Regions from separate parts of the Klebsiella planticola genome, predicted to be linked through region 2. Evidence: predicted binding sites of a transcription regulator. Region 2 holds the regulator's gene; each other region holds the start of a gene.
What was found. Region 2 encodes PurR, which represses purine synthesis genes. Its sites were predicted from a motif close to CANGCAAACGTTTGCNTG; they were not measured.

Region 1 (8,034 bases), 430 kb from region 2:
GTTATGTATGTAGCACAGAGAATAACCCTGTATAATAGCGTAGTCGAGCGATGCGTCCCGGTCCGACGTCGCGCCCGATCGCTTTTCGGCATCATGAAGGAGAAACCATATGGAAAAAAATCTGGCCAAAATTTCGCAGGACGAGATGGACAAAGTGAACGTCGACCTTGCCGCGGCCGGTGTCGCCTTTAAAGAGCGTTACAATATGCCCGTTGTCGCCGATTTAGTGGAGCGGGAGCAACCGTCACACCTGCGTGACTGGTTCCGTGAACGCCTGATCGCCCATCGACTGGCGTCTGTTTCACTGTCGCGACTGCCCTATGAACCCAAAGCGAAATAATTCTCGTCCCTTAAGGGCGTCCCGGTTGGCAAGCGCTGCGCATTCAATTACGCTGGTTTTTTTCGGCCGGAGTGAGCCATGCTACGCGTAATCGATACGGAAACCTGCGGACTGCAGGGGGGCATTGTGGAAATCGCCTCTGTTGATATTGTCGATGGTCAGATAACCAATCCCATGAGTCATCTGGTTCGTCCCGATCGACCTATCAGCCCCCAGGCCATGGCGATTCACCGTATCACCGAAGAGATGGTCGCCGACAAGCCGTGGATTGAAGAAGTTCTGCCGCATTACATCGGCAGCCGGTGGTATGTCGCCCACAACGCCAGTTTCGACCGCCGGGTGTTACCGGAAATGCACGGGGAGTGGATCTGCACCATGAAGCTGGCCCGTCGTCTGTGGCCAGGCATTAAATACAGCAATATGGGGCTGTATAAATCGCGTAAGCTCAGTGTCGCAACGCCTGCGGGGCTGCATCAGCACCGCGCGCTGTACGACTGCTATATCACCGCCGCACTGCTTCTCGATATTATGCACGTTTCCGGCTGGCGGCCTGAGGAGATGGCGACCATTACCGGTCGTCCGGCGCTGTTGACCACCTTTACCTTCGGTAAATATCGCGGCAAGGCGGTGGCCGAAATCGCAGAAAACGACCCGGGCTATTTACGCTGGCTGTTCAATAACCTGGATCGGATGAGCCCCGAGCTGCGCTTGACGCTCAAGCACTATCTCGGGGAGTAGCGACGCTAAACGTTTGCCTGGCCGGGTAACGTCCCCTGCGCCAGGCCAATCAGAAAGGCATACTCCAGCGCAACCCCTTCATAGCTTTTAAAGCGTCCCGACTTACCGCCGTGCCCTGAATCCATATCGGTGCACAGCAGTAGCAGGTTATCGTCCGTTTTCAGCTCTCGCAGCTTCGCCACCCATTTTGCCGGTTCCCAGTATTGCACCTGGGAATCGTGCAGGCCGGTAGTCACCAGCAGATGGGGATAGGCCTGCGCCGTGACGCCATCGTAAGGACTGTAGCTCTTCATATAGCGGTAGTACTCTTCGTCCTGCGGATTTCCCCACTCTTCAAATTCCCCGGTCGTCAGCGGAATCGACTCGTCGAGCATTGTGGTCAGGACATCGACAAACGGAACCTGAGCCACTACGCCGTGAAACAGCTCCGGCCGCTCATTAATGGCGACGCCCATTAACATGCCGCCCGCGCTGCCGCCCATGCCGTAGCACAGGCGAGGATTGCCATATCCCTGCGCCAGCAGCGCATCGCAAACATCGAGATAATCGTTAAAGGTATTCTTTTTACACAGGAACTTGCCGTCTTCGTACCACTGCTGCCCTAATTCCCCGCCGCCGCGGACGTGGGCAATCGCAAACACGAAACCCCGATCGAGCAGGCTCAACCGGCTGGCGCTGAAATCGGCATCTTCACTGGCGCCGTACGACCCGTAGGCATAGACCAACAGCGGACTGACACCCTTGCGGAAATGCTCACGCCGATAAACCAGCGAAACAGGAACCTCCACACCATCGCGAGCCTTAATCCACAAATGTTCGCTGCGATAATGACTGGCCTCAAACCCTTTCACTTCCTGTTGCTTCAGTACCCGCCGCTCACAGGTGTCCATATCCAGCTCAAAGAGCGTATCCGGCGTGGTCATGGAGGAGTATCCGTAGCGCAAGCGTGAAGTTTCCGGTTCCGGATTATAGGCAAGCCAGGTCACGTAGGCCGGATCATCAAAGGCGATCCCCACCACTTCCCGGGTCTTGCGGTTGATCTGGCGCAGGCTGGTTAACCCGCGCTGGCGCTCCTCAACCACCAACCAGTCGGTAAACAGGGTGAATCCCTCGAGCATCACATCCTGGCGTGGCGCAATCAGCGTCTCCCACTGCCGCTCGTCGCGCTCATGGGTACGGTAGAGACCGAAGTTTTTCCCCTCGCGGTTAGAGCGAAGATAAAAGGCATGCTGGTAATGATCGAGACTGTACTCGTGATCTTTACGCCGCGGCAGGAAACACACCGGTTCCGCATCCGGCATTTCGGTATTCAGCAGCCGCACTTCACTGGTTGTCGCGCTGGCAAGATAGATAACGGCGAATTGCCGGGAGGTGGTCGTATGGAGGCTGACGTAGAAGGTTTCATCCTTCTCCTCGTAGACCAGCGCATCGGAGTGCGGCGAAGCGCCCACGGTATGCCGCCAGACCTGATAAGGCAGCAGCGTAGTCGGGTGCTTGCGGACATACCACAGCGTTTGCGAATCATTGCTCCAGGCGAATTCCGGCGAAACGTTTTCCAGCACTTCAGGATACCATTCGCCATTTTGCAGATTGCACAAGCGCAGGCCATACTGCCGACGGGAGAGATAATCCTCCGCCAGCGCCATTATCGTGTTATCCGGCGAAATGCCCAGCCCACCGAGAGTATAGAATTCGCTCTGCGCCGCGCGCTGGTTGCTATCGAGCAGCACTTCCCATTCATCCCACTCCTCTTTCAGCACCGACTGACGCTGATAAATAGCGTATTCACAGCCCGGCTCATACACCTGACGATAGCGGTAGCCATTTTTGCTGTAGGGCGCGGAGACTTCGCGCGGCGGGATACGGTCAATAATCTCTTTTAGCACCCGCTCCTGCAGGCTACGTTGGGTCGCCATGACCTGCTGTCCGTACTCATTTTCCTCGCGAAGATAATCAAGTACTTCCGGCCGCGAACGCTCGTCGTCGCGCAGCCAGAAGTAATTATCGATACGGGTATCGCCATGAAGGGTCATGGCGTGGGGAATTCGTTTTGCTTTTGGTGGCATCTTTTGGTCTTCTGCATCCTGTATTTCATACACAAAATCATTCAAGAAGCGGCTTGAAGGATGGCGTGTGTATAAGGGTGGCAAAAGTGGCCCACGTTGCAAGCAAAACCTGCGGATTTAGGTAGAAAGCGCCTGTTTTTGTGCCTGGATATCCTGTTCGATGTCGGCACGCACTTCCGGCGGAAGGCCTAAAGCCTCACCCAGAGCGTTGAGATAGCTACGCTCCATAAAATGGTCGATATCGATCGCCGCACAGCTGATGTAATAGATCTCCAGCGCCTCTTGCTCGCTGGTGAGGCCCTGCGCCAGACGCTGCGGATCGAGAGGCTGGGCCAGAGCGCGATCGATAAGAACGCGCCCCTGCACGGCAATACCAGCCGCGCGCAGCTGCTCATCAATGTTTGCCCGCTCGCTGTCATCAATGTGCCCGTCGCTTTTCGCGGCAAACACCAGCGCCAGAATGAGCCGTTCACTGCGGGCATCGAGCCCGGAGGCTGGCGAGGTTGACGCCCCGGCGGGTTGTACAGGAGAAGCGACAGATTGCGCAGGGGAATTTTCCCGCATTTTTTGCTGGTACTTGTTCCACAGCACGCTTCCCGCCACCGCGCCGCCGCCAACCAGCAGTGCGCTGGTGCCATATTTAGCCAGCAGCTTACGCGATGATTTACTAGCCACCAGCAGCCCCGCCAGGCCGCCCAGCGCCCCGGGCAGAAGGAAGCTTTTACCATCAGACCGCTCGCCTGATGAGGAAGATGGTCCCTGCTGGCCCAGCAGGGACTGGAGTTGATTAAGCCAGTTAGCCATGATTTCCCTCGTTGCTTATTAAGCGATGTCATCAGCCTAAACGACGAGATGTCAGGAAATGTTATGAGCAGCTAAAGATGCGCAAATTCGGCCGGACTCAGGCGGCCTTCACCTTGCGCGATTTTACAGGCGCGGTTGCCGCGGGTTGTTCGCTCGCTCCCTCCGCGGCGGCCTCTGAGGTTTCAGCCGCGGAGCTCTCGTCCTGAGAAGCCTGGCCGTTCGTACCGTCTTCCGCTTCCGGGAGTTTTCCTGATCTCAGGATGTGGTGCAATGTCTCTTTACGTTCCGCCAGCCACATTGCCATTTCATCGCGCTGGGTTTCATCCAGCGTCAGCGGGCACTCGACCAGCCAGTCGTTGAGGACCTCGGCAAGATCGAGCATTTTGTCGTAAGCATCGGCCTCTTTTTTGCTGGTAAACGACATCTTTTCCTCACCTTCGCGGATCACCACATATTTAATTTCAACCGCCATTGTGCAGCCTCTTTATACTGTATTTTTATACAGTATAGCAAATTTTCACCCGGGACTCAACCAACAGCCGTAAAGACAGACGCAAACGTTTTCGTTTATAATGCGGCGCATGTTTTTTTACTGTGGAAAAGAGTCATGACGTTATTAGGCACAGCGCTGCGTCCGGCAGCGACGCGGGTGATGTTGTTAGGTTCCGGCGAACTGGGTAAAGAAGTCGCCATTGAGTGCCAACGGCTGGGTATTGAGACCATCGCGGTCGACCGCTACCCCGACGCGCCGGCGATGCAAGTGGCGCATCGTTCGCACGTCATCAACATGCTGCACGGTGAAACGCTGCGCGCGCTGATTGCGGAAGAAAAACCCGACTTTATCGTGCCGGAAATTGAAGCCATCGCCACGGATATGCTGGTGGAGCTGGAGCAGGCCGGGCAGAAAGTCGTCCCCACCGCTCGCGCGGCGAAACTGACCATGAATCGCGAAGGTATTCGCCGCCTGGCCGCAGAGGAGCTGCAGCTTCCCACCTCGGCATACCGCTTTGCCGACAGCGAAGCGGCCTTTCGCGAAGCCGTCGCGGAGATTGGCCTTCCCTGCATTGTGAAGCCGGTCATGAGCTCTTCTGGTAAAGGCCAGAGCTTTATTCGTCACTCTGACCAGCTGGCCGAGGCCTGGCGCTACGCGCAACAAGGAGGCCGCGCGGGAGCCGGTCGGGTTATCGTCGAGGGGGTGGTGAATTTCGATTTTGAAATTACCCTGCTTACCGTCAGCGCGGTCGATGGCGTCCATTTCTGTGCGCCGGTCGGCCATCGCCAGGAGGATGGCGATTACCGCGAATCCTGGCAGCCGCAGCAGATGAGCGAGCTGGCGTTGGCCCGCGCCCAGGAGATTGCCAGCAAAGTCGTGCTGGCGCTTGGCGGCTACGGTCTGTTTGGCGTGGAGCTGTTCGTCTGCGGTGATGAGGTGATTTTCAGTGAAGTCTCCCCTCGCCCGCATGACACCGGGATGGTGACGCTGATTTCCCAGGACCTCTCGGAATTTGCGCTGCACGTTCGCGCCTTCCTCGGTCTGCCGGTTGGCGCGATTCGTCAGTATGGCCCGGCGGCCTCCGCGGTCATTCTGCCGCAGCTCACCAGCCAGAACGTCACCTTTAGCAATCTCCAGGGCGCGGTAGGGGCGGGACTGCAGCTACGCCTGTTCGGTAAGCCGGAGATTGACGGTTCTCGTCGACTGGGCGTCACGCTGGCCGTCGCCGATAGCGTCGATGAGGCGGTGGCTCGCGCGAAAGCCGCCGCGTCAGCGGTGCAGGTTCAGGGATAAAAAAAACCCGGTCGCGTCAACGCTACCGGGTCTGGATTTCGCCATTTATCAGGGCGTGAAAATTACTTCGCGCCTTCAACCGCTTCGCGAGCAATTTTGGTAATACGGTCGTAATCGCCCGCTTCCAGCGCATCCGCCGGAACCAGCCAGGAACCGCCGATGCACAGCACGCTGTTCAGTGCCAGGTAGTCGCGGTAGTTCGCCGGTGAGATGCCGCCAGTCGGGCAGAAACGGATATGCGCGAACGGACCGCCAATCGCCTGCAGCGCTTTTACACCACCGTTAGCTTCCGCCGGGAAGAATTTGAACTCTTTCAGGCCATACTGCATGCCCAGCATCAGTTCGGAGACGGTGCTAATCCCCGGGATCAGCGGGATGGTCCCTTCTTCAGTCGCCGCTTTCAGCAGGGACTCGGTCAGACCCGGGCTGATAGCGAACTGCGCGCCAGCCTCGGTGACGGCTTTCAGCTGCTCAACGTTTGTTACGGTACCTGCGCCGACAATCGCCTCCGGCACTTCTTGCGCAATCGCGCGGATCGCATCCAGCGCGCATGCGGTACGCAGCGTGACTTCCAGTACGCGTACGCCGCCGGCAACCAGCGCTTTGGCCATCGGCACAGCGTGTTCCAGCTTTTTCACCACGATCACCGGGACAACCGGGCCGTTGGTGAGGATTGCTTCTGCAGTTGTTTTCCAGTTTTTCATTAGAGTTTCTCTCTCGCCAGATCTACAAATTGTATCGTCTTAAAAAGTGATGCAGGTTGCGCCCTGTTCGGCTCCGGAGAGTTTTTCACGCAGCGCTGCGAACATTTCCCGGCCGCTCCCGACGCGCGAACCGCTGAGGTCAGGAACATGCGGCTGGCGTGCAGCCAGCTCAGCGTCATCCACCAGCAGCGTCAGTTCGCCCGTCTGCCCGTTGACGCGGATAATATCGCCATCACGTACTTTTGCCAGCAGCCCACCATCGTACGCTTCAGGCGTAACGTGGATTGCTGACGGGACCTTGCCAGATGCGCCAGAGAGTCGACCATCGGTAACCAGCGCAATTTTGAAACGGCGGTCCAATAATACACCAAGTGGCGGCATAAGTTTATGTAATTCTGGCATGCCGTTCGCTTTTGGCCCCTGATGGCGAACAACCACCACGCAATCCTTGTCCAGCATTCCGGCTTCGAAAGCAGGCAAAACGTCGTGCTGGCTTTCAAACACCACCGCCGGGGCTTCAATGATCTGGTTCTCAACCGGTACGGCCGAGGTTTTCATCACCGCACGCCCGAGGTTGCCGCTCAGCACTTTCGTCCCGCCATGGCGAGAGAATGGCTTGTCGAAAGTCGCAATAACCTGATCGTCTAATGGCGCCGTCGCCCCTTCGCGCCAGTCCAGCTCGCCGTTATTCAGCCACGGTTCCATGGTGTAACGGGAGAGACCAAAACCGGCTACGGTGTTGACATCTTCGTGCAGCAGACCGCCTTTCAGCAGCTCACGAACCAGCACCGGTACGCCGCCCGCGGCCTGGAAGTGGTTAATATCCGCCGGACCGTTCGGGTAAAGGCGCGCCAGCAGCGGCACAACATCGGAGAGATCGGAGAAATCATCCCAGTTAATGATAATGCCCGCCGCGCGAGCCATTGCGACCAGGTGCATCGTATGGTTGGTCGAACCGCCGGTTGCCAGCAGCGCAACGATCCCGTTCACCACCACTTTCTCATCAAACATTTTGCCCAGCGGCATCCATTCATTACCGTTACCGGTCATGCGCGTTACCTGGCGTGCGGCGGCGGCGGTCAGCGCCTGGCGCAATTCGGCATCCGGATGCACAAACGACGAGCCCGGGAGCTGCATGCCCATAAATTCCACCACCATCTGGTTGGTGTTCGCCGTGCCGTAAAATGTGCAGGTACCCGGGGCGTGGTAGGAGGCCGCTTCAGACTCCAGCAGCGCCATACGATCGACTTTACCCTCGGCATACAGCTGGCGGATGCGTACTTTTTCTTTATTTGGCAGGCCGCTGGCCATCGGGCCAGACGGCACGAATACTGACGGCAGGTGGCCAAAGGAGAGCGCGGCCATCGTCAGTCCGGGGACAATTTTGTCACATACGCCCAGATACAGCGCGCCGTCGAACATATTATGCGACAGGCCGATCGCGGCCGACATTGCAATCACTTCGCGGCTCAGAAGGGAGAGTTCCATCCCGTCCTGCCCTTGGGTGACGCCGTCGCACATCGCCGGTACGCCTCCCGCGACCTGGCCTACCGCATTCACCGAATGCAGCGCTTTGCGGATGATATCCGGGTAATA
Region 2 (8,034 bases):
ACGCCGCTGACCGGCGACGCCAAACCGCTGCTGACCGTGGATGTCTGGGAACATGCCTATTACATCGACTACCGCAACGCCCGTCCTGACTATCTGGCGCACTTCTGGGCGCTGGTAAACTGGAAGTTTGTGGCAGCCAATCTGGCGGCCTAAAACGCTAACGCAGAAGGGGCAACCCTTCTGCGAATATACCGACTGTCAGACCAACGCCTCTTCCGGCTGCGAACGCCCGCCGAACAGCACCAGCAGCAGCGCCACGCCGGCAATGATCGCCCCCATCACCGGCACAAAGGCATAGCCCAGTCCGCCAGAAATCACCGCGCCACCGGCTGCCGCACCCAGCGCATTGCCGAGGTTAAACGCTCCGATATTGACCGACGAAGAGAGTCCCGGTGCTTCATGAGCCACTCGCATCACCCGCATTTGCAGCGGTGGAACCACGGCGAAGGTCGCCGCCCCCCAGACCACCATACTGATTGCGGCTCCCAGCTGCGTCTGCGCCAGCAGCGGAATCGCCAGCATGATAACCATCAGCAACAGCAGAAAACCCTTCAGCGTCCCGGAGACGGAACGGTCGGCGAATTTACCGCCGAGGTAGTTACCCAGTGAAAAGCCGACGCCAATCAACACCAGCATGGCGGTGACGAACAGCGGTGAGGCGTGCGTAATGGTGTGCAGCACCGGTGAAATATAGGTATAGAGGGTAAACATCGCGCCGGCCCCCAGCACGGTGGTCAGCAATGCGGAGAGCACCTGCGGACGAACCAGCACCGAGAGCTCCTGTTTTACGTTCGGACGCTCGCCAGCGCTGCCTTTGGGCAACGAAAACCACAGGCTGACCATCGCCACCAGCCCCAGACCTGCCGTCGCGAGGAACGACATCCGCCAGCCGATGGTCTCGCCAAGCCATGTCGCCGCCGGAACGCCGCCAATATTAGCGATAGTCAAGCCCATGAACATGGTCGCCACCGCGCTGGCCTGTTTGTGTTTCGGCACCACGCTCGCCGCCACCACCGACCCGAGGCCGAAGAAAGCGCCGTGGTTAAGACTGGTGATAATGCGCGAAATCAGCAGCGTGGTGTAATCCGGCGCCATTGAGGAGAGAATGTTCCCCAGCGTAAAGATCGCCATCAGAAAAATCAGCGCATTTCTGCGCGCGCGATGAGAGAGCAGCAAAGTCATCAGCGGCGCACCGACCATCACGCCGATCGCATACGCGCTGATCAGCATTCCCGCCGCCGGAATTGACACGTCGACACCTTTGGCAATCACCGGCAGCAGCCCCATCGGGGAAAACTCCGTGGTGCCAATACCAAACGCGCCTATCGCCAGCGCTAACAAGGGAAAGTTGATTTTCATTCAATGACTCCAGCAGACCGTCATCGGCGACGGTATCTCATCAGAAGTCAAAAGCATGACATCAATCACAAAAAAACAAAAGTAAACGAAATGGCAAAAGATTTTTGCGAAATTGATAATAATGGCGGGACGTCGGGGGAAAGAGCCCTCTCCCCCGGATAAATCAGTGCAGCACCGCGGTCAGGCCGGCGGCCACGATCAGACCCAGGACAATAATCGTTGTCGTCAGCGAAAACTTTAAATCTGTATCCATCAATTTTTCCCCCAGTTATCCCCACATGAAAAGTGAGCTTGCTCATTTTTGCACAATATAGCGCAAAAATCTTCCATGTTTTAGGGTGATGCACATTTTTGCTCTTCCCCTTTGCCGCAAGATCGGACAAAATCCCACGCTAATTTGAAAGCGTATCGGCCATTGACCCCTTCCTGTCGTTCTGTGTCGTTTTCCCGACGTGATGCAATGTTGAAAATTGTATTCAGGGTGTGTATAGGCAAACGTTTACGTATCGATAATCAGACGATCAGGTCAAGGTCTGGAGTGAGAAGTAATGGCAACAATTAAAGATGTAGCGAAGCGCGCAAACGTTTCCACTACAACAGTGTCACATGTAATTAACAAAACCCGTTTCGTGGCGGAAGAAACCCGCAACGCCGTGTGGGCGGCGATCAAAGAGCTGCACTATTCCCCCAGTGCCGTGGCTCGCAGCCTGAAGGTTAATCACACCAAATCGATTGGCCTGCTGGCCACCAGCAGCGAAGCGGCCTATTTCGCTGAGATTATTGAAGCCGTAGAAAAGAGCTGTTTCCAGAAAGGCTATACCCTGATTCTGGGCAATGCGTGGAACGATCTCGAAAAGCAGCAGGCCTATCTGTCGATGATGGCGCAAAAGCGCGTCGACGGCCTGCTGGTTATGTGTTCTGAATATCCGGAATCGGTGCTCAGCATGCTGGAAGAGTACCGCCATATTCCGATGGTGGTAATGGACTGGGGTGAATCCAAAGCCGACTTTACCGATTCGGTCATCGATAACGCCTTTGAGGGCGGTTATATGGCCGGTCGCTATCTGGTGGAACGCGGCCATCGTGAAATCGGCGTGATCCCGGGTCCGCTGGAGCGTAACACCGGCGCCGGGCGCCTGGCGGGCTTTATGAAAGCCATGGAAGAAGCGCAGATCGCCGTTCCGGAAAGCTGGATTGTGCAGGGAGACTTCGAGCCTGAATCCGGCTACCGCGCAATGCAGCAGATCCTCAGCCAGCAGCATCGCCCGACGGCGGTCTTCTGCGGCGGCGACATCATGGCGATGGGCGCAATCTGCGCTGCGGATGAGATGGGGCTGCGCGTGCCGCAGGACATTTCGCTGATCGGGTATGATAACGTGCGTAACGCCCGCTATTTCAGCCCGGCGCTGACCACCATCCACCAGCCGAAAGATTCGCTGGGGGAAGCGGCCTTCAATATGCTGATGGATCGTATCGTCAACAAGCGCGAAGAGTCACAGTCGATCGAGGTTCACCCGCGGCTGGTAGAGCGCCGCTCCGTCGTAGACGGCCCGTTCGTCGACTACCGTCGCTAATCGCCCGTGCGGCGCCGGTTACTCCGGCGCCCGCAGCCACTCCCGGTTTAACGTTTCACTGTCCCCCAGATAATCCAGTAGCCACGACAGCGCCGGTGACGTGTCGCTCTGCTGCCAGGTCAGGCAGCACGCGGCGTCCGGGAACGGGTTTTCCAGCGCCAGCCCGGTCCATTCACCGCGGTCAATCCACGGGCGAGCAAAATGGCTCGGTACCATCCCTACGCACAATCCCGCCGAGAGGCAGGTGGCCGAGGATTCCCAGTCCGGCACCACCACCCTTTTCTGGTTGTCCAGTAGCCAGGTCGTGCGTTTTGGTAGCGAGCGGGAGGTGTCCTCCCTGACCAGCGACGGCCAGTTGCGCAACACATCATCGCTGAGCGGCCCGCTCATCTGCGCCAGAGGATGATGGCTCGCCACCACGCAATGCCAGCTCAACATCCCCATATCGCGAAAGGCGTAGCGTCCCCCCACCGGAATCGAACGGGTTGCCCCGATAGCCAGCTCCACGCGTCCGTCGGCCAGCGCGTCCCAGACACCGTTGAAGACCTCCTGAAAAACAATCAGCTCGACATCGGGAAAGTGACGATAAAAATCAACAATCATCTGGCGCATACGGGCCGGTTTAACAATGTCATCCACGGCTATCGACAGCTGACCACGCCAGCCGTTGGCTATCTGCTGACACTGTTGGCGGGTGATCTGCATTTTTTTGATAACAGATCGTCCTTCCTGTAAAAACCAGAGCCCGGCGGGGGTCAATTCGACATCGCGATGGCGGCGTTCAAAAAGCGGTACCGCCAGCCACTCCTCCAGCTGACGTACGGTATAACTGACCGCCGAAGGTACGCGGTGCAGCTCCTGCGCCGCGGCGCTAAAGCTGCCGTTGCGGGCGACAGCATCAACAACTTCGAGTGAGTATTCGGACCACATATTCTGCCTGCAAAAATTTTGAACGCATGTAGCAAATATTAGCGTTTCACAAGCCAGAATGCACTCCCTACACTCTGCGGCATCATACCTGCATCTATAAGAGAATGTTATGCAACAACCCGGGAAAGGATTTTTAGTGTGGCTGGCGGGACTCAGCGTGCTGGGTTTCCTCGCTACCGACATGTATCTGCCGGCCTTTTCGGCCATCCAGCAAGATCTCAATACTTCTGCAGCGTCGGTCAGCGCCAGTCTGAGCCTGTTCCTCGCCGGCTTCGCCATCGGGCAGCTGTTCTGGGGCCCGCTCTCGGACCGCTACGGACGTAAACCGATTCTGCTAACCGGGCTGGCGATCTTCGCTATCAGCTGTCTGGGAATGCTGTGGGTGCGTGACGCCACTCTGATGCTGGTGCTGCGCTTTATCCAGGCGATCGGCGTCTGCGCGGCGGCGGTGACCTGGCAGGCGATGGTCACCGATTATTATCCAGCTCAGCGCACTAACCGTATTTTCGCCACCATTATGCCGCTGGTGGGTTTATCGCCGGCTCTGGCGCCGTTGCTCGGCAGCTGGCTGCTTGCCCATCTGGAATGGCAGGCCATTTTTGCCACCCTTTTTGCCATCGCCCTGCTGCTGATGGTGCCCGCCCTGCGCCTGAAGCCGGTCGTCAGGCCGCAGGGTGACGTCCGCGAGAAGCTGACCTTTCTGACGCTGCTGCGCTCGCGCGAATACAGCGGCAACGTGCTGATTTACGCCGCCTGCTCCGCCAGCTTTTTTGCCTGGTTAACCGGGTCGCCGTTTATTCTCCATGAGATGGGCTACAGCCCAACCGCTATCGGTCTTAGCTATGTTCCGCAGACAATCGCCTTTTTAATCGGTGGCTATGGATGCCGCGCGGCGCTGCAGAAATGGCAAGGCCAACAGCTGCTGCCCTGGCTGCTGGTGATTTTCGCCGTCAGCGTGGCTGCCACCTGGATGGTTGGTCTGGTTGAGGATGTCTCAATTATTGCGGTGATGATTCCCTTCTGCGTGATGGCCATTGTCAATGGCGGGATCTACCCGATTGTTGTCGCCCAGGCGCTGAAGCCGTTCCCACAGGCGACCGGTCGTGCCGCCGCGCTGCAGAACACGCTGCAGCTTGGTCTGTGCTTCCTGACCAGTCTGCTGGTTTCCGCGCTGATTGCCACGCCGCTGCTCACTACCACCAGCGTGATGCTGGTCTCTATCGTGCTGGCCGGGCTGGGTTATTTTATGCAGCGTCACAGCGTTTGCCTGACTACCGAATCGTCTCATGCATAAACGCGTTTCAGTGATGTTAAGGCTCAGTAATTAGCCTGCTAATATATTTTTATTGAAAGCCTGATTTCAGCGGCCTATACTGAACCGGCTTCACATAAATAAAATATTTTTTAAGATTAACGGGAGCAGGATGCATCCCGTTTCACCATGGAAGGCCTTTCGGCAAGGGTTATCGCCCTTCCTCTGTTCTACGTCGGATAGCAGCTTCACGGATATTCCGTGAGATTTCTCACAAAGCCAAAAAAGCGTCTACGCTGTTTTAAGGTTCTGATCACTTGGGCGTGATGGAGAAGCTATGAGTTCATCGTGTATAGAAGAAGTAAGCGTACCAAACGACGACTGGTACCGAATTGCAACCGAATTGCTCGGTCGCGCGGGCATTGAGGTTAATGGCACCGCCCCCTCCGATCTGCGGATTAACAATCCGCTCTTCTTTAAACGTGTTTTACAGGAAGGGTCTCTGGGGTTAGGTGAGAGTTATATGGACGGCTGGTGGGATTGCGAACGGCTGGATATATTCTTCCATAAAGTACTCCGTGCCGGGCTGGAAAATCAGCTTCCTCACCATCTGAAAGATACGCTTCGCATCGCGGGCGCACGCCTGTTCAATCTACAAAGTAAAAAGCGTTCCTGGATTGTCGGCAAAGAACATTACGACCTGGGCAACGATCTTTTCAGCCGGATGCTCGACCCCTATATGCAATATTCCTGCGCGTACTGGAAAGAGGCGCAATCGCTGGAAGAGGCGCAGGTGGCAAAATTAGATCTTATTTGCCGCAAACTGCAGCTGGAACCGGGGATGCGGGTGCTGGATATTGGCTGCGGCTGGGGTGGTCTGGCTTACTATATGGCCAAAAATTATCACGTTAGCGTAGTCGGCGTGACCATTTCCGCCGAGCAGCAAAAAATGGCCCAACAGAGATGCGAAGGGTTAGACGTTACCATTTTGCTGCAGGACTACCGTGACCTGCATGACCAGTTTGATCGCATTGTTTCCGTCGGGATGTTTGAACACGTGGGACCTAAAAATTACGCCACCTATTTTGAAGTGGTGGATCGTAATTTAAAACCTGACGGTCGTTTTTTATTACACACCATTGGCTCCAAAAAAACGGACCACAGCGTCGATCCGTGGATCAATAAATATATTTTCCCCAACGGTTGTCTGCCTTCGGTTCGTCATATCGCGCAAGCCAGCGAATCCCATTTCGTGATGGAAGACTGGCACAATATCGGCGCCGATTACGATACGACGCTGATGGCATGGTACGAACGTTTCCTGGCCAGCTGGCCCGATATCGCCGATAACTATTCGGAACGTTTTAAACGTATGTTTAGTTATTATCTGAACGCCTGCGCGGGGGCTTTTCGCGCGCGCGATATTCAGCTCTGGCAGGTGGTCTTTTCTCGCGGTGTGGAAAACGGCCTTCGCGTGGCCCGCTAAAAATATCCCCCGTTAACACGGGGGATATTCTTTTCTTTCCTTCTTCATCCAACAGCAGCGGCCGATCATTCATCGCTCAGCTGTTGTGCCGCTTCTTTCGCTGCCAGCACGCGTTCCACGGTATCGACTACCGCCTGCGTTTGCGGGTCGATCTCGATATTCACCCGATCGCCGAGTTTTTTAATGCCAAGCGTGGTGCGCTGCAGCGTTTCCGGGATCAAATGCACGCAAAAACGCGTCGGGGTCACTTCACCGACCGTCAGACTGATGCCGTCAACGCCGATAAATCCTTTATAGAGGATATATTTCATCAGCGTCGGGTCCTGAACCTTAAACCAGATCTGGCGATTATTTTCCGAGGTCAGGATCTTGACGATTTCCGCCGTGGTCATAATGTGGCCGGACATCAGATGGCCGCCGATCTCATCGCTGAATTTTGCCGCTCGTTCCACGTTCACCACATCCCCCACCTCTATAGCGCCAAGGTTGGTAATACGCAGCGTCTCTTTCATCAGGTCAAAACTGATGCGCGGACCGTCAATTTCGGTGACTGTCAGGCAGCAACCATTGTGCGCCACCGATGCCCCGGTTTCGATGCCGGCAAGCATATGCTCAGGCAGCTCCACCACATGGGTGCGAAAATTGGGTTTTTCATCGATGGACACCACTTTAGCGGTCCCCTGCACAATGCCTGTAAACATGCTTTACTCCTGTAGACTTTCGTGACGGTATCATTACCGTTATACCTGTCGGGAACAATACCAGTTGGCAAAACAGGTTGCCAGCGCGCATCGTGCCCTACCATTTTTTCACTGGCTTAATGGCGCATCCTCGCTACAATAGACTGGAAAATCCCTCTGCTCTTTCTTCTTGCTGCCATTTACGGCGGCTTTTTTAGTCTCAAAATAACAACAATATAAAGGTGTTCACGTGCAGAAGTATTTTATTGAAGCGCGTCAGTTATTAGCACTGGCCATTCCTGTGATCCTGGCACAGGTCGCCCAGACCTCCATGGGCTTTGTCGATACCGTGATGGCGGGTGGCTATAGCGCCACCGATATGGCAGCCGTCGCGATTGGGACCTCTATCTGGCTCCCGGCAATTCTCTTTGGCCACGGTCTGCTGCTGGCGCTGACGCCGGTTATCGCACAGCTAAATGGCTCCGGTCGCCGCGACCGCATTGCCCATCAGATTCGTCAGGGGTTCTGGCTGGCGGGATTCGTTTCGCTGCTGGTCATGGTCGTGCTGTGGAACGCCGGGTACATCATCAGCTCGATGCACAATATTGACCCGGCCCTTGCCGAAAAAGCGGTAGGCTACCTGCGCGCGCTGCTGTGGGGCGCCCCCGGCTATCTCTTCTTCCAGGTCGCACGTAACCAGTGTGAAGGCCTTGCGAAAACCAAACCGGGGATGGTAATGGGATTTATCGGCCT
Region 3 (8,034 bases), 1.1 Mb from region 2:
AGGCGCCCTCCAGCCTTTTACCCCCTTACTCCTGCGCTTTGGCGGTCGTGGCGAAGTGAAAACGCTACGCAGCGCCGAAGCCGTTTCATTGGCTCTTCCTCTTAGCGGCATCACGCTTTACAGCGGGCTGTATGTCAATGAACTGCTGTCCCGCGTGCTCGAACATGAAACGCGCTTCTCCGAACTCTTTTTCGATTACCTGCATTGCCTGCAGGCGTTGGCTGGCGCAAGCGGTACGCCAGAGCCGGCGTTGCGCCGTTTTGAACTGGCGCTGCTGGGACACCTGGGCTATGGCGTTGATTTCCTCCACTGCGCCGGCAGCGGCGAAGCCGTAGATGACACCATGACCTATCGCTACCGTGAAGAAAAAGGGTTTATTGCCAGCGTGGTTATTGATAACAACACCTTTACCGGGCACCATTTGAAGGCGCTGGCTAACCGTGAGTTCCCGGATAGCGATGCGCTACGTGCCGCAAAGCGCTTTACCCGTATCGCCCTGAAACCGTATCTTGGCGGTAAACCGCTAAAGAGCCGGGAGCTGTTTCGCCAGTTTATGCCCGCCCGCGCGGCGCGGGCAGCAGATAAAACGAATAACGATCAATGAGGATTGTCATGGCTGAATTACTGTTAGGGGTCAATATTGACCATATTGCGACATTGCGTAACGCGCGCGGCACTGCCTATCCGGATCCGGTGCAGGCGGCCTTTATCGCCGAGCAGGCTGGCGCCGACGGAATTACCGTGCACCTGCGCGAAGACCGCCGTCATATTACCGACCGCGATGTTCGTATCCTGCGCCAGACGCTGGATACCCGCATGAACCTGGAGATGGCGGTTACCGAAGAGATGCTGACCATCGCCTGTGAGACCAAACCGCACTTCTGCTGTCTGGTGCCGGAAAAACGTCAGGAAGTGACGACGGAAGGCGGTCTGGATGTCGCGGGTCAGCGCGACAAAATGCGCGATGCCTGCACCCGTCTTGCCGATGCCGGTATTCTGGTCTCGCTGTTCATCGATGCCGATGAGGAGCAAATTAAGGCTGCGGCGGACGTCGGCGCGCCGTATATCGAAATCCATACCGGTTGCTATGCGGATGCCGAAACCGACGCCCGGCAGGCAACAGAGCTTGAGCGGATCGCGAAGGCGGCCACCTATGCCGCGAGCCTTGGCCTCAAGGTCAATGCCGGTCACGGCCTGACCTACCATAACGTGCAGGCGATCGCCCGCATTCCGGAGATGCATGAGCTGAACATTGGCCACGCGATCATCGGTCGTGCGGTGATGAGCGGCCTGAAAGAGGCGGTTGCCGAGATGAAACGCCTGATGCAGGAAGCGCGCGCGTAATGGCTATTCTGGGGCTGGGCACCGATATTGTTGAAATTGCCCGTATTGAAGCGGTGATTGCCCGCAGCGGCGATCGTCTCGCCCGGCGGGTTCTCAGCGACAACGAGTGGGCGATATGGGCACAGCACCAGCAGCCGGTTCGTTTTCTGGCGAAGCGTTTTGCGGTGAAAGAGGCGGCGGCGAAAGCCCTGGGGACCGGTATCCGTAACGGTCTGGCTTTTAATCAGTTTGAAGTTTACAACGACGAACTGGGCAAGCCTAAGCTACGGCTGTGGGGCGAGGCGAAGAATCTGGCGGAGCGTCTGGGAGTCAGAAGCATTCACGTGACGCTGGCCGATGAGCGTCATTACGCTTGTGCGACGGTTATCGTGGAGAGTTAGCGCCCGCTGCTCGCGGCATCAGATTTTGTCCGCGTGATGCATTAGCACGAATTTGTCCCACAGCTGTTCTTCATTTTCGACGTGTGCCGGGTCTTTCAGAATCGTATTCGGGATCGGGCACACTTTCTGGCAGGTGGGCGTTTCATAGTGGCCCACGCATTCCGTGCAGCGGTCGCTGTTAATTTCATAAATGCTGTCACCCATCGAAATGGCCTCGTTAGGGCATTCCGGTTCGCACATATCGCAGTTGATGCATTTTTTGGTGATTAACAGCGCCATCAGGAAATTCTCAGAAACAACACAAACAGGGCGGGCATTATACGCCCATTTTCTGCTCACACCAGTTTTTTCACCAGCGCTTCGCTGTGGCGGATTCGCTCCGGCGCATGTTCCAGATCCTGTTGAACCAGCGCCATAAACAGCAGATCGGTGAGCATCATCTGCGCGCTGGTGGAGGAGATCGCCGCGCTGCGGGTCGCCTGTTCTTCGGCGATAGTATACAGGCACTGCGTGGCCTGCTGTTGCAGGGCGTTGGGGGTGAAGCCAGTGATCGCCAGGATCCGACAGCCCACGCGCAGCGCTTCTCCGGCGGCCATATTGATTTCACGACGTTCGCCAGAGTAGGAGATGGCTAACAGCAGATCGTCTGACGACATGGCCTGTACGGTGGCGAGCAGGGCATGCATATCCTGTTCGGCAACCGCGTTAATGCCGATCTTCATCAGCTTCCAGCTGAAATTACGCGCCACCAGGCCGGATGCGCCAATACCGGTAATAATCACCCGGCGCGCATTACGCAGCAGCGCCACGGCTTCCAGCAGCTTCTCCTCGCTGTTCACATCCAGCGAGGCGTGCATGGCGGCCACGTTATCCTTAATCAGTTTCTCGCCGACCAGGCGCAGCGGATCGTCGCCGCGGATCTGGTTATGCACCGGCACCGACTGAGGATCGGGCGCGCTGGCCAGCGCTTCACTTAATGCCAGCTTCAGCGCCGGGAAACCCTTAAACCCCATCTTCTGCGCGAATTTCACAACGCTGGACTGGCTGACGCCTGCCTCGCCTGCCAGCTGTTGCGAACTGAGGTGGCGGGTCTGGTCCGGCTGAGCCAGAATAAAGTCTGCCAGCTTCTTATCGCTTGCTGCCAGCGACGGGTAGCGCTGGCGGATGCGGATTAAACAGTTCATCGGTTTTCCTCAGGACAACCTTCGCCCTCTGCTGAAAGAATTTTGTATTCGATTATAAGAGGATTGCGGCGAATTAAAAATTCTACCGCTGAGATTTATTCACGGCAGAGTAACTGCCTCAACCCAGGCTTAACGTCGGCGGATGTTTTCTCTGTTCATGGCACAAGACTGTTAAGCTAGCGGTATCAGAGACAAAATTCGATAAAAAGAGGTCCGGTTTGAAGAGCAGCACGCAGCGAGTGGTTTTTTTTGATCTCGATGGAACCTTACATCAACAGGATATGTTCGGCAGCTTCTTACGCTACGTCTTGCGTCACCAGCCCCTGAATCTGCTGCTGGTTGTACCGCTGTTGCCGGTTATCCTGGCAGGACTGGCGGTAAACGGCCGGGCGGCGCGCTGGCCAATGAGCCTGCTGCTGTGGGCATCGACCTTCGGGCGCAGTGAGCGCCGGTTAAAACGCCTTGAGGCCGATTTTGTCCGCTGGTTTCGCCAGCGCGTGACGGCCTTTCCGGTGGTGCAGGCCCGGTTGTCGGACTACCTGACCCGGCGCGATGCTGAGGTCTGGCTGATTACCGGATCGCCGCAATCGCTGGTGGAACAGGTCTACGGGGATACCGCCTGGCTGCCCAGGGTGAACATCATCGCCAGTCGGATGGAACGTCGCTGCGGAGGCTGGGGGCTGTCGCTACGCTGTCTGGGCCATGAAAAGGTGGTGCAACTGGAGCAGAAGATCGGTGCGCCGCTGCAGCTGTACAGCGGCTATAGCGATAGCGAGCAGGATAATCCGCTGCTTCATTTTTGCCAGCACCGCTGGCGGGTCACCCCGCAGGGCGATCTCCACCAGTTAGAATAGTGTGCAATGACTGTCGGCCATGTATAATGCGGCCCGCTTTTTCCGCAGGAGTGCCCGTTTTGTCTGACCATGAACTGAACGATGAATACTGGATGCGTCATGCCCTGACGCTGGCTAAACGCGCCTGGGAAGAGGGCGAAGTGCCGGTTGGCGCCGTGCTGGTGCACAACAATCAGGTTATCGGCGAGGGGTGGAACCGACCTATCGGGCGTCACGATCCTACGGCGCATGCCGAAATTATGGCCCTGCGTCAGGGGGGACTGGTACTGCAAAACTATCGCCTGATTGACGCGACGCTGTATGTCACGCTCGAACCCTGTGTGATGTGCGCGGGGGCGATGGTGCATAGCCGGATTTCGCGGCTGGTATTTGGTGCCCGGGATGCAAAAACCGGCGCGGCCGGCTCGCTAATGGATGTCCTGCACCATCCGGGGATGAATCATCGGGTGGAGATCAGTGAGGGGATTCTGGCGGAGTCGTGCTCAGGCATGCTCAGCGAATTTTTCCGCTGGCGGCGGGAAGAGAAAAAAGCCTTAAAAAAGGCGCGTCGGGTCGAAGGCGCTTAGTGCCCCAATCCGGGAATCTTCAGTCTGGTGTTGTCGACTAACGATTCCGCGCGAAACTGGAAAAAGGGGAGCGCCCGCTGTTCTTTATCCAGTTCATCCGGCATCACCGCCGGATAGTCCCCGGCAAGCGCCAGCCGCTGTTCATCCTTCCTCTCTTTCTCCGACAGGTAGCCCACCAGGCTGATGTGGTATTTGCGGATGTTCTCGACGTAGGCGTATGCCTCATGACCGCGGGCGTAGCCATATTTCAGCCGGCTGTAATACGGTTTCTGACTGAGCAGCGGCAGGCGCTGCTTCACGTCCGCCCAGCTGTCGGGATTGCCCTTCTGTTTTTTGGTCAGCGAGATGGCGTCCAGAATATGGGCGTACCCCATATTGTAAGCCGCCAGCGCAAACCAGATGCGTTCATCTTTGGGGACCGAGTCCGGGATTTTATTCATCATATCCTGCAAGTAGCGCATACCGCCGCTAAGGCTCTGCTCCGCATCGGTACGATCGGTTAATCCCAGGCTCTGCGCGGTATTGCGGGTCAGCATCATCATGCCGCGTACCCCGGTGGGCGAAGTGGCCTGCGGATCCCAGTGTGACTCCTGCCAGGAAATGGCCGCCAGCAGGCGCCAGTCGATCTGGCGCGCATATTTTTCAAACATCGGCTGGAGGTCCGGCAGAATATTATCGACGGCGCGCAGGAACGTCCGGGTGTCGACATAATCGAAATCGTTGCCGTGTCCGAGGTATTTTTCTTCCAGTCGCGCCAGGGTGCCGTCTTCATTCATGTTGTTGAAGAAATCCAGCATCGCCGCGGAGAGCGAGTTGTCCTCGCTCCTGGCGCTAAACCAGGTCACCGGCTGTTCATCGCTGATATCCAGAGCAACCGCCAGTTCCGGATGCACGCGCTGGAACAGGCTAATCGCCACCGAATCTGCGATGGTGTAATCCACTTCGCCATCGATAACCGCCTGCATCAGCGCTGTCGTCCCGCGCTTTTCATCCACGCGCCAGCCGAGATCCGGGTATTTATTTCCTTTCAGCGTCTGCAGGTCGTTAATGGCGACATGGCCCGGGGCAATCACCAGCTGTTCTGCCGTGAGGTTAGCGAGGCTGCGTGGGCGCGTGTTGCCCACCCGGTAGACCAGCTGCTGCGACACCGAATAGTAGCCCGGTCCGGCCTGATAGTTTTTGACCCGTTCTGAGTTGTAGACCAGCCCGGCCGCTAACATATCGGCATGACCGTTATCCAGGTCATCAAACAGCTGACTGATATTCTGGCGGACGGTCACCTTCAGCCTGACGCCGAGGTAATCGGCAAACTGTTCCGCCAGCTCGTAATCCAGCCCGTAGGTCTTGTTATTGATGGTCGCGAAGGTGAGCGGCGAATTGATAGTGCTGACGCGCAGCTCACCGCGCGCCATAATTGCGGCGACACGGTTCTCCGGCTTTCCTGACCATGGGATCGACGGCCACAGGGCGGCCGCCAGCAATAAGGTCACAATGCCGATGAGCAGATAATTAATCTTTAATTTTTTCAGAGAGTTAATCTTCTGCAGCTCTGTGTTCCTCAGCAGGCTATTAGCGGAAAAGTTAAAAGAGAGTCCTCGAATGAGCGGCATTTTGCTTAAGAATGCGTCAGTTGGCAACTTATTCGCGAGGAAGGTCACATTAATTGATAAACCAGGGGAATGATTTTATTTCCACGCAAACGGTTTCGTCGAGGCTCAGGATTCACTATAATGGCGCCCGTTTCCCCCCTGGCTCATATTGAAAGCTGCGAAGACGAGAGACTTATGATGGAAATTTTGCGTGGTTCACCTGCACTGTCGGCATTTCGTGTTAATAAACTGCTGGCACGTTTCCAGGCGGCCAACCTGCCGGTTAGCACAATATATGCAGAGTATGTTCATTTTGCCGAACTGAACGCGCCGTTAAGCGGTGATGAACGTGAGAGGCTGGTACGACTGCTCAAGTATGGCCCAAACTTAAACAGCCATACCCCAACCGGTAAATTACTGCTCGTCACCCCCCGCCCTGGCACCATCTCCCCCTGGTCTTCTAAAGCTACCGATATTGCCCATAACTGCGGCCTGTCGCAGGTTGTGCGTCTTGAACGCGGCGTGGCGTACTATGTGGAAGCCAGTACGCTGAGCGAAGAACAACGGGCGGCTGTCGCGAGTGAACTCCACGACCGGATGATGGAAAGCGTCTTTGACGCGCTGGAAGAGGGCGAAAAGCTGTTTGCTCAGCATCAACCGACGCCGGTGACCAGCGTCGATCTGTTGGGGCAGGGACGTCAGGCGCTGATTGACGCCAACCTCCGTCTGGGGCTGGCGCTGGCGGAAGACGAAATCGATTATCTGCAGGATGCGTTTAACAAGCTTGGTCGTAACCCGAACGACATCGAACTGTATATGTTCGCCCAGGCGAACTCCGAGCACTGCCGCCACAAGATTTTTAACGCCGACTGGGTCATCGATGGCGAACAGCAGCCGAAGTCGCTGTTTAAGATGATCAAAAACACCTTCGAAAAGACCCCTGATTACGTCCTGTCCGCCTATAAAGACAACGCCGCGGTCATGGAAGGTTCTCAGGTAGGGCGCTTCTTCGCCGATCGCGAAAAAGGCCGCTATGACTACCATCAGGAAGACGCCCATATCCTGATGAAAGTGGAAACGCACAACCACCCGACGGCCATCTCTCCCTGGCCGGGTGCGGCGACCGGCTCCGGCGGTGAAATCCGCGATGAAGGGGCAACCGGTCGCGGCGCGAAACCGAAAGCCGGTCTGGTCGGTTTCTCGGTCTCTAACCTGCGGATTCCCGGCTTTGAACAGCCGTGGGAAGAAGATTTCGGTAAGCCGGAGCGCATTGTGACCGCGCTGGATATCATGACCGACGGCCCGCTGGGCGGCGCCGCGTTTAACAACGAGTTCGGTCGTCCGGCGCTGAACGGCTATTTCCGTACCTATGAAGAAAAAGTGACCAGCCACAATGGCGAAGAGCTGCGCGGGTACCACAAGCCGATCATGCTGGCGGGTGGTATTGGTAACATCCGCGGTGAGCACGTGCAGAAAGGCGAAATTACCGTTGGGGCGAAACTGATTGTCCTCGGCGGCCCGGCGATGAATATCGGCCTGGGCGGCGGGGCAGCCTCTTCGATGGCATCCGGCCAGTCCGACGCGGATCTCGATTTTGCCTCTGTACAGCGCGATAACCCGGAAATGGAACGCCGCTGCCAGGAAGTGATCGACCGCTGCTGGCAGCTGGGCGAGGCGAACCCGATTCTGTTTATCCACGACGTCGGCGCCGGCGGCCTGTCTAATGCCATGCCGGAACTGGTCAGCGACGGCGGTCGCGGCGGTAAATTCCAGCTGCGCGATATTCTGAGCGATGAGCCGGGAATGAGCCCGCTGGAAATCTGGTGTAACGAATCCCAGGAACGCTATGTGCTGGCGGTCGCGCCGGAACAGCTGCCGCTGTTTGACGAGCTGTGCCGCCGCGAGCGCGCACCGTACGCGGTAATCGGCGAAGCCACCGAAGAACTGCATCTGAACATGAGCGATGCTCACTTCAACGACCAGCCGATCGACCTGCCGCTGGATGTACTGCTGGGTAAAACGCCGAAAATGACCCGCGATGTGCAGACCCTGAAAGTGAAAGGTGATGCGCTGGATCGCGAGGATATCACTCTCGCCGACGCGGTGAATCGCGTGCT
Region 4 (8,034 bases), 1.2 Mb from region 2:
CGATTTCCACGGCAGCAGCCGCGAGTCCTGGAACATCATGCGACTGTCTTCCTGGACCTGTGCCAGCGGCGTTGAGCCGGCCAGCAGCTCGCCAGCGTTGGGTTTTTCGAGCCCGGCCAGCAGACGCAGCAGGGTACTTTTGCCGCCGCCGCTGCGCCCGACCACCGCGACAAACTGCCCGGTCGGAATATGTAAATCCAGTGCGTTAAGAATGGTATTTTCGCCGTAGCGTTTGGTCACGCCGTTAAGCAACAGCGGGATCCCTGGGTTCAGACGGGCAGTAGTCATGCGTTGGCCTCCTGAAGATGATAAGCCGGGTTCCAGCGTAGCCAGACGCGTTCCAGCAGCTGCGCGCTGAAGTCGGCCAGTTTGCCAAGAATGGCATACAGAATAATGGCGACCACCACCACATCCGTTTGTAAAAACTCCCGCGCATTCATCGCCAGATAGCCAATGCCGGCGTTAGCGGAGATGGTTTCGGCCACAATCAGCGTTAACCACATCAGCCCGAGGGCAAAGCGGATGCCGACCATTATCGAGGGCAGGGCCCCCGGCAGAATCACATGGCGGAACAGGGCGAAGCCGGACAGGCCATAGCTACGCGCCATTTCCACCAGTCCGCGATCGATATTGCGAATGCCGTGCCAGGTGTTGATGTAGATTGGGAACATGGTCCCCAGCGCGACGAGGAAGATTTTGGCGCTTTCATCAATGCCGAACCATAAAATAACCAGCGGAATCAACGCCAGATGCGGGACGTTACGCAGCATCTGAATCGAGGTATCCAGCAGACGCTCTCCCCAACGCGACAATCCGCTTATCAGGCCCAGCACCAGCCCGATGGAACCGCCGATGGCGAAGCCCAGCAGAGCACGCCATGAACTGATGGCCAGGTGTTGCCACAGTTCGCCGCTGGCGGAAAGCGTCCAGAAGGCCTTGAGCACCCCCTCCGGAGAGGGGAGGATGCGGGTGGATAACCAGCCGACGGAAGAGGCGAGCTGCCAGATAATGACGGTCCCCACCGGCAGCAGCCAGGGGGCAACCCGCAGCAGCAGTTTTTGCGCAGACGTAGCCATGATGTGCTCCTTAGCTTTGTGCGACTTTGCGCGGGATAAATTCGTTGGCCACCGCCTCGCCCTGCAGGTGCAGAGGTTGCGGCTGCGGAATCGACGGGATATTGACATCCAGCAGCGGGAACAACAGTTCGCCGACGCGATAAGCTTCTTCAAGGTGCGGATAGCCGGAGAAGATAAAGCTATCGATACCCAGTGCCGCATATTCATTGATGCGTTCGGCTACGGTAGCCGCATCGCCGACCAGAGCGGTTCCCGCACCTCCGCGTGCCAGCCCGACGCCGGCCCACAGGTTAGGGCTGATTTCAAGCTTGTCGCGCCGTCCGTTGTGCAACGCGGCCATCCGCTGCTGTCCGACGGAGTCGGTTTTGGCAAAGGCGGCCTGCGCCCGGGCAATGGTGTCGTCATCCAGATGCGAGATGAGGCTTTCGGCCGCTTCCCAGGCTTCTTCATTGGTTTCCCGGACAATGACATGCAGACGAATACCGAAACGGACCGTACGACCGTGACGAGCGGCTTTTTCACGCACCTGGGCGATTTTTTCCGTCACCTGCTCCGGGGGCTCTCCCCAGGTGAGATAGAGATCGACCTGTTCGGCGGCGAGATCCTGCGCCACGTCGGACGAGCCGCCAAAGTAGAGCGGCGGGCGCGGCTGCTGCAGGGGCGGAAACAGCAGCTTCGCACCGCGTACCCGCTGGTGTTTTCCATTGAAGGTCACGGTTTCGCCTTCCATCAGGCGGCGCCAGATATGAGTAAATTCAGAAGAGGCTTCGTAACGTTCGGTATGGTCGAGGAAAACTCCGTCACCGGCGAGCTCCTGCGGATCGCTGCCGGTCACCAGGTTAAACAACGCCCGACCGTTGGACAGGCGGTCGAGCGTAGCGGCCTGGCGGGCGGCGACAGTCGGAGAGGTCACGCTCGGGCGCAGGGCAACAAGAAATTTCAGGCGCTGGGTGACGGGAATCATTGAAGCGGCAACCAGCCACGCATCTTCGCAGGAGCGCCCGGTCGGGATCAGGACGCCGGTAAAACCGAGGCGGTCCGCGGTTTGCGCAATTTGCTGCAGATAGCCGTAATCCACCGGGCGGGCACCCTCTTCAGTCCCCAGGTAGCGACCATCACCGTGGGTCGGTAAAAACCAGAACATATTCAGACTCATGATTTCGCTCCTTGTGCGGTTGCGGGTTGCCAGATGCGGGTACGGATGTCGACTTTTTTCGGCACCAGTTTGTTCTCGTAGAACAGATCGGCCGTTTGCTGCTGCCGGGCGGCGGTTTCGGCACTGACGGGAGTGATGGTGGTCGGCGGCCGATGGTCCAGATAGCTGGCGATCACCGTTTCAGGGAGGCCCATCGTTTTGGCCAGCAGGGTAATACTTTGCGGGCGTTGGCTCAGCGTCAGGGCATCCGCCTGGCTGAAGGTGTCGAGCACGCCGCTAATAAAGGCGCCGTTCTTTTCTGCATAGGGGCGCGAAGCCAGATAGAAAGAGCCGGTTTGTTTCAGATCGGTTCCGTCTTTGAGCACCCGGGCGCTCGCTTGTTGCAGAGCGGCTGAATAGTAGGGATCCCAGATAGCCCATGCATCAACATTGCCCTGTTGAAACGCCGCGCGGGCGTCCGCGGGGGCAAGATAAACGGGCTGAATATCGCTGAATTTTAGTCCTGCCTGCTGTAATGCCCTTAGCAGCAGGTTGTGGGAGCTGGAGCCTTTCTGAAACGCGACCTTACGGCCCTTCAGTTCAGCGACGGTTTTGATCGGGCTGTTTTCCGCGACCAGAATCACTTCCGCTTTTGGCTTCGGGGGTTCCGCGCCGACGTAAACCAGATCGGCACCGGCGGCCTGGGCGAAAATCGGTGGGATATCGCCGGTACTGCCCAGATCGATGCTGCCGACGTTTAGCGCTTCAAGCATCTGGGGACCGGCGGGAAATTCTACCCAGGTGATTTTGCTGTTCGGGTAGCGTTTTTCCAGCAGTTGATGGCTTTTGGCCAGCACCATACTGACGCTGCCTTTTTGGTAGCCGATGCGCAGCGCGTCCGGCGCGGATTGTGCCGCATGGCTCAGGGCCGATAGCGTCAGCAACCCGCTCAGCGCGAGGGTCCTGAAAAGGTTAGGCATGTTCCACCCCGCGGAGGGTCTTGAGCGCGGGAGCGCGGCTGGTCGGGCGGTGCAGCGCCTGCCAGAAGGTCTCCAGCGCCAGGTCGAGGCGTCCCTGCAGATTAGGCGTAAACTGCGGCTTATGTTGATAGTCGGTGACCTGGCTATCGTCGGCGAATACTCCGTGCAGAATCTCCTGCGCTTTCAGGGCGTTGAGCACCGGTTTCAGCGCATAATCCACCGCCAGCATGTGGGCGATCGTGCCGCCGGTGGCCAGCGGCAGGACGATTTTCCCCTCCAGCGCCCGTTCCGGGAGCAGGTCGAGCAGCGTCTTCAGCGCGCCGGAAAAAGAGGCCTTATAGACCGGGGTAGCGATGATAAGCCCATCGGCGCCTGCCAGCTGTTCATTCAGCGTATGTAATGCCGGGTTATCGAAGCGGGCATACAGCAGGTCTTCCGGAGCAAAATTTTGCAAATGCCAGTGGCAGACTTCAACATCTGCCGCGGAGAGCGTCTCTCTGGCATATTCCAGAAGCGCGCTGGAACGGGAAGGGTAACGCGGACTGCCCGCAAGTGTAATGACACGCATCTTCTCTCTCCTTATAACCAAATGTTTGCATTTATCTATAATTGATAACATTTTCTGGCAGTGTGACAGAGCCGATTTATTTCCCTAAATGATTTTTCCACCCTTGTTTTGTCAGAAATTGCATAACGCGGGGGCGAAAAGTAAACGTTTGCGTTGGATGCGAGATTTTTTGTCGTAGGTCAATTCCCTTTCAGGCGTCAATCGAACATAATACGCCCCCGGTTTGCACACCGGGAATCCAGGAGAGTTCATGTACTACCCCTTCGTTCGTAAAGCCCTTTTTCAGCTCGATCCTGAGCGCGCTCATGAAGTTACTTTTCAACAATTACGTCGCGTATCAGGTACGCCGCTGGAAATGCTGGTCCGTCAGAAGGTGCCGTCCAAACCGGTCACCTGCATGGGTCTCACGTTTAAAAATCCGCTGGGTCTGGCCGCTGGGCTGGACAAGAACGGCGAGTGCATTGATGCGCTCGGCGCCATGGGTTTTGGCTCCATTGAAATTGGTACCGTAACGCCGCGTCCGCAGCCGGGGAACGATAAGCCGAGGATCTTCCGTCTGGTGGATGCCGAAGGTTTGATCAACCGCATGGGCTTTAATAACCACGGCGTTGATAACCTGGTTGAGAACGTTAAAAAGGCGCATTTTGACGGTATTCTCGGTATTAATATCGGTAAGAATAAAGATACGCCGGTTGAGCAGGGTAAAGATGATTATCTGATTTGTATGGAAAAAGTCTATCCGTATGCCGGCTATATCGCCATTAATATCTCTTCACCGAATACCCCAGGGCTGCGTACCTTACAATACGGCGATGCCCTGGATGATTTACTCTCTGGTATTAAAAATAAGCAGCTTGAGCTGCAGCAAAAGCATCAGAAATATGTCCCAGTCGCTGTGAAGATCGCCCCGGATCTTTCTCTTGAGGAATTGATCCAGGTGGCCGATAGTTTAGTTCGTCATAATATTGATGGGGTCATTGCCACCAATACTACTCTCGATCGTTCGCTGGTCCAGGGAATGAAATTCTGTGATGAAACCGGTGGCCTCAGCGGTCGTCCATTACAATTAAAGAGTACGGAAATTATCCGTATGCTGGCGACAGAATTAAACGGTCGTTTGCCGATTATCGGAGTCGGAGGGATTGACTCGGTGATCGCCGCACGGGAAAAAATCGCCGCCGGTGCAAGCCTTGTCCAGATTTATTCCGGATTTATTTTTAAAGGCCCTCCGCTGATTAAAGAAATTGTTACCCATATCTAATCTTTTCCTCCTCTGATCCCCCCCAGGGCTTTATTTCCGGCCCTGGTTGTTTTATATTCCTTCATTGTTGCTTATTTAGACATTTTAGTCTTTTCTTAATTTTGGAAATTATTCTGTTGCAGGATGCTATTGCATAAGAGATGCACGGGAAAGAGGACGGGGGAACGATGCGAATTAAACCTGACGATAACTGGCGTTGGTATTACGATGAAGAGCACGATCGTATGATGCTCGATTTGGCCAATGGTATGTTGTTCCGTTCGCGGTTTGCGCGTCGGATGTTGACGCCCGATGCCTTCTCACCTTCCGGATTCTGTGTCGACGATGCCGCACTGTATTTCTCTTTTGAAGAAAAATGTCGCGATATCGAGTTATCGAAAGAGCAGCGCGCGGAATTAGTTCTCAATGCGCTGGTCGCCATTCGCTTCCTGAAACCGCAGATGCCAAAGAGCTGGCACTTCACAACACATGAAGTCTCCTGGCAGCCTGCCACCGGCGATGCCGCCAGCGCCTGGCTCAGCGATAGCGGACAGCAGGTTAATCTGCTGGTGGTTGAGCCGGGTGAAAATGCCGCGCTCTGTCTGTTGGCTCAGCCGGGCGTGACGGTCGCCGGGCGAGTCATGCAGCTGGGGGATGTGATTAAAATCATGAACGACAGGCTGCAACCGGCACAGGGTATGACCAGCTACAGCCTGGGTCAGGCGGTTTAAAGCGCGCTAAGGCGCCAGCCGTAAGGCCGTTTTCGGTATACAGCTACAGCACAGAATCGTGCCATCGTCAGCGACCGCGTTTTTCTTCAACGGGCTGACCTCGCCTTCTTCCAGTCTGATGCGGCAGCTGCCGCAAATCCCCGCCCGACAAGAGTAGGGGATTCGAATGCCTTTTTGCTCCAGCTGCTCCAGCAATACCTGCTGATTATTGCCGCTAAACCGCTGCCCCTGCCATTCAATTTCAATGACGGCATCCGGCTGTGCGACAACCGCGGGCGTATCGTCGCTCTCGCCTGCGCCATAGGCTTTTGCCGGGCCGCGAGTCAGCACTTCCACTTCATCGCCCACGCGCACTACGCCGCTGTTGCGGGCAATCAGGTTTTGTCCAAAATCGACATCGCCGCTATCCAGCGCGGTGCGGAACCGCTGCAGCGTGGCCAGCGGTTCACCGGAAGGATGCTTTTGCCCCCGTTCCGGACTGACGGTAGTCAGCACGCAGCGGCTGCAGGGTTTTGCTACGTCAAAAACCACGTCACCGATGCGAATCACTTTCCAGGTATCCTCTTCCCAGGCCGCCGCACCGGTCACCACCAGGTTAGGGCGAAACTGTTCCATTCGCACGCTGGCCGGACAGCGTTTTTGCAGATCGCGCAGTGAGGCTTCGTTAGCCAGCAGATAGGGGAAACCATCGGCGAAGGTGAGTGGGACGGCATCGTGGCGCTTCACCCGCCGGGTGAGGCGGGGTCCTAACCAGCGGAGCTGAACATCGCGGTTAAAGAAACCGCTGAGCCACTGGTTGACCGATGGTGGAGCGATCAGCGCGGTGAAGTGATTCCCCCATACCTCGGTAGGCTCCTCCTGCGCCGAAAAATCGCTGAAGCGCACCACCGCGCTGCTGCCGTCTACCGCCGTCAGATGAATACCGTCGTACAGCGGAGATGGCGTAAACTTCACCATCTGCGGAAACTGGCGGGCGGTAATAAAGGTGCCATCGGTTTCCGTCACCATAAAGGCGCGATCGAAGGCCAGGCCGCTGATATCGGCAAACGCGTGCGTCAGACCAATTCCACGCATGGATTTGACGGGATGAATAAAAAGTCGCGATAGCGTTAGCATGCGCTGCCTCTGGGCTTAAAAATAAGCCTTTAACTTTATGACATGAGGCGCATATTGGCTATAATGCGCAACAATTTTCTTTTAGTAAAAGTGACGATATGAATTCTCTGTTTGCCAGTACGGCTCGTGGCCTTGAAGAGCTGTTAAAAACTGAACTGGAAGCACTTGGCGCGGTGGACTGCCAGGTAGTCCAGGGCGGGGTCCATTTTCAGGGAGATACGCGCCTGCTGTATCAAAGCCTGATGTGGAGCCGACTGGCTTCGCGCATCATGCTGCCGCTGGGCCAGTGTAGCGTGTATAGCGACCTGGATCTGTACCTCGGTGTGCAGGCCATTCCGTGGACGGAGATTTTCACCCCTGACGCCACCTTCGCCGTCCATTTTAGCGGGCTGAACGATGAGATTCGCAACAGTCAGTACGGGGCGTTAAAGGTTAAAGATGCGATCGTCGATAGCTTCACGCGTAAAAATCTGCCGCGACCCAACGTCGATCGTGAAAACCCCGATCTGCGGATTAATGTCTGGCTGAATAAAGAAACGGCGCACATTTCACTCGATCTTAGCGGCGAAGGTCTGCATCTGCGCGGCTACCGCGACGGCACCGGCATGGCGCCGATCAAAGAGACGCTCGCTTCGGCGATCGTCATGCGCTCTGGCTGGGTTCCGGGGACGCCGCTGCTCGATCCAATGTGCGGTTCCGGTACGCTGCTGATTGAAGCCGCCATGCTGGCGACCGATCGTGCGCCGGGCCTGCATCGCGGTCACTGGGGCTTCAACGGCTGGCTGCAGCATGATGACGCGGTCTGGAAAGAGGTGAAGGCCGAAGCGCAGACCCGAGCACGTAAAGGGCTGGCGGCCTATGAGTCGCGTTTCTATGGTTCTGACGTCGATGCCCGCGTCATTGAACGCGCGCGCAGCAACGCCCGTCGCGCGGGCGTCGGCGAACTGATCGCATTTGAAGCGAAAGATGTCGCCCAACTCAGCAATCCGCTGCCAAAAGGCCCGTACGGAACCGTTATCAGCAACCCGCCGTACGGCGAACGTCTTGAAAGCGAGCCGGCGCTGATTGCCCTGCATAGCCTGCTTGGGCGGACGATGAAAACCCAGTTTGGCGGCTGGAACCTGTCGCTGTTCAGCGCTTCGCCGGAGCTTCTGAGCTGCCTGCAATTGCGCGCAGACAAGCAGTTTA

Region 1: a site for PurR is predicted at 4,499-4,516, ahead of purT (formate-dependent phosphoribosylglycinamide formyltransferase). Genes of this name have one in related genera too.
Region 3: a site for PurR is predicted at 6,021-6,038, ahead of purL (phosphoribosylformylglycinamidine synthase). Genes of this name have one in related genera too.
Region 4: a site for PurR is predicted at 3,897-3,914, ahead of pyrD (quinone-dependent dihydroorotate dehydrogenase). Genes of this name have one in related genera too.

Annotation. Positions count from the first base shown of each region.
Region 1 is NZ_CP026047.1:5,230,565-5,238,598, forward strand. It holds gene MC50_RS25185 (DNA polymerase III subunit theta) at 110-340, shown strand; gene exoX (exodeoxyribonuclease X) at 419-1,078, shown strand; gene ptrB (oligopeptidase B) at 1,084-3,144, opposite strand; gene MC50_RS25200 (tellurite resistance TerB family protein) at 3,262-3,948, opposite strand; gene MC50_RS25205 (YebG family protein) at 4,046-4,420, opposite strand; gene purT (formate-dependent phosphoribosylglycinamide formyltransferase) at 4,556-5,734, shown strand; gene MC50_RS25215 (bifunctional 4-hydroxy-2-oxoglutarate aldolase/2-dehydro-3-deoxy-phosphogluconate aldolase) at 5,797-6,438, opposite strand; gene edd (phosphogluconate dehydratase) at 6,478-8,034, opposite strand, start outside.
Region 2 is NZ_CP026047.1:4,800,849-4,808,882, forward strand. It holds gene sodB (superoxide dismutase [Fe]) at 1-153, shown strand, start outside; gene MC50_RS23165 (MFS transporter) at 199-1,359, opposite strand; gene cydH (cytochrome bd-I oxidase subunit CydH) at 1,523-1,612, opposite strand; gene purR (HTH-type transcriptional repressor PurR) at 1,908-2,933, shown strand; gene punR (DNA-binding transcriptional activator PunR) at 2,952-3,863, opposite strand; gene punC (purine nucleoside transporter PunC) at 3,973-5,157, shown strand; gene cfa (cyclopropane fatty acyl phospholipid synthase) at 5,453-6,601, shown strand; gene MC50_RS23195 (riboflavin synthase) at 6,667-7,302, opposite strand; gene mdtK (MdtK family multidrug efflux MATE transporter) at 7,532-8,034, shown strand, end outside.
Region 3 is NZ_CP026047.1:418,194-426,227, reverse strand. It holds gene recO (DNA repair protein RecO) at 1-604, shown strand, start outside; gene pdxJ (pyridoxine 5'-phosphate synthase) at 613-1,344, shown strand; gene acpS (holo-ACP synthase) at 1,344-1,724, shown strand; gene MC50_RS01930 (YfhL family 4Fe-4S dicluster ferredoxin) at 1,743-2,003, opposite strand; gene MC50_RS01925 (MurR/RpiR family transcriptional regulator) at 2,060-2,908, opposite strand; gene yfhb (phosphatidylglycerophosphatase C) at 3,190-3,762, shown strand; gene tadA (tRNA adenosine(34) deaminase TadA) at 3,822-4,328, shown strand; gene mltF (membrane-bound lytic murein transglycosylase MltF) at 4,325-5,938, opposite strand; gene purL (phosphoribosylformylglycinamidine synthase) at 6,113-8,034, shown strand, end outside.
Region 4 is NZ_CP026047.1:3,618,332-3,626,365, forward strand. It holds gene ssuB (aliphatic sulfonates ABC transporter ATP-binding protein) at 1-288, opposite strand, end outside; gene ssuC (aliphatic sulfonate ABC transporter permease SsuC) at 285-1,076, opposite strand; gene ssuD (FMNH2-dependent alkanesulfonate monooxygenase) at 1,087-2,232, opposite strand; gene MC50_RS17375 (sulfonate ABC transporter substrate-binding protein) at 2,229-3,191, opposite strand; gene ssuE (NADPH-dependent FMN reductase) at 3,184-3,759, opposite strand; gene pyrD (quinone-dependent dihydroorotate dehydrogenase) at 4,010-5,020, shown strand; gene zapC (cell division protein ZapC) at 5,188-5,730, shown strand; gene MC50_RS17395 (YcbX family protein) at 5,737-6,846, opposite strand; gene rlmKL (bifunctional 23S rRNA (guanine(2069)-N(7))-methyltransferase RlmK/23S rRNA (guanine(2445)-N(2))-methyltransferase RlmL) at 6,945-8,034, shown strand, end outside.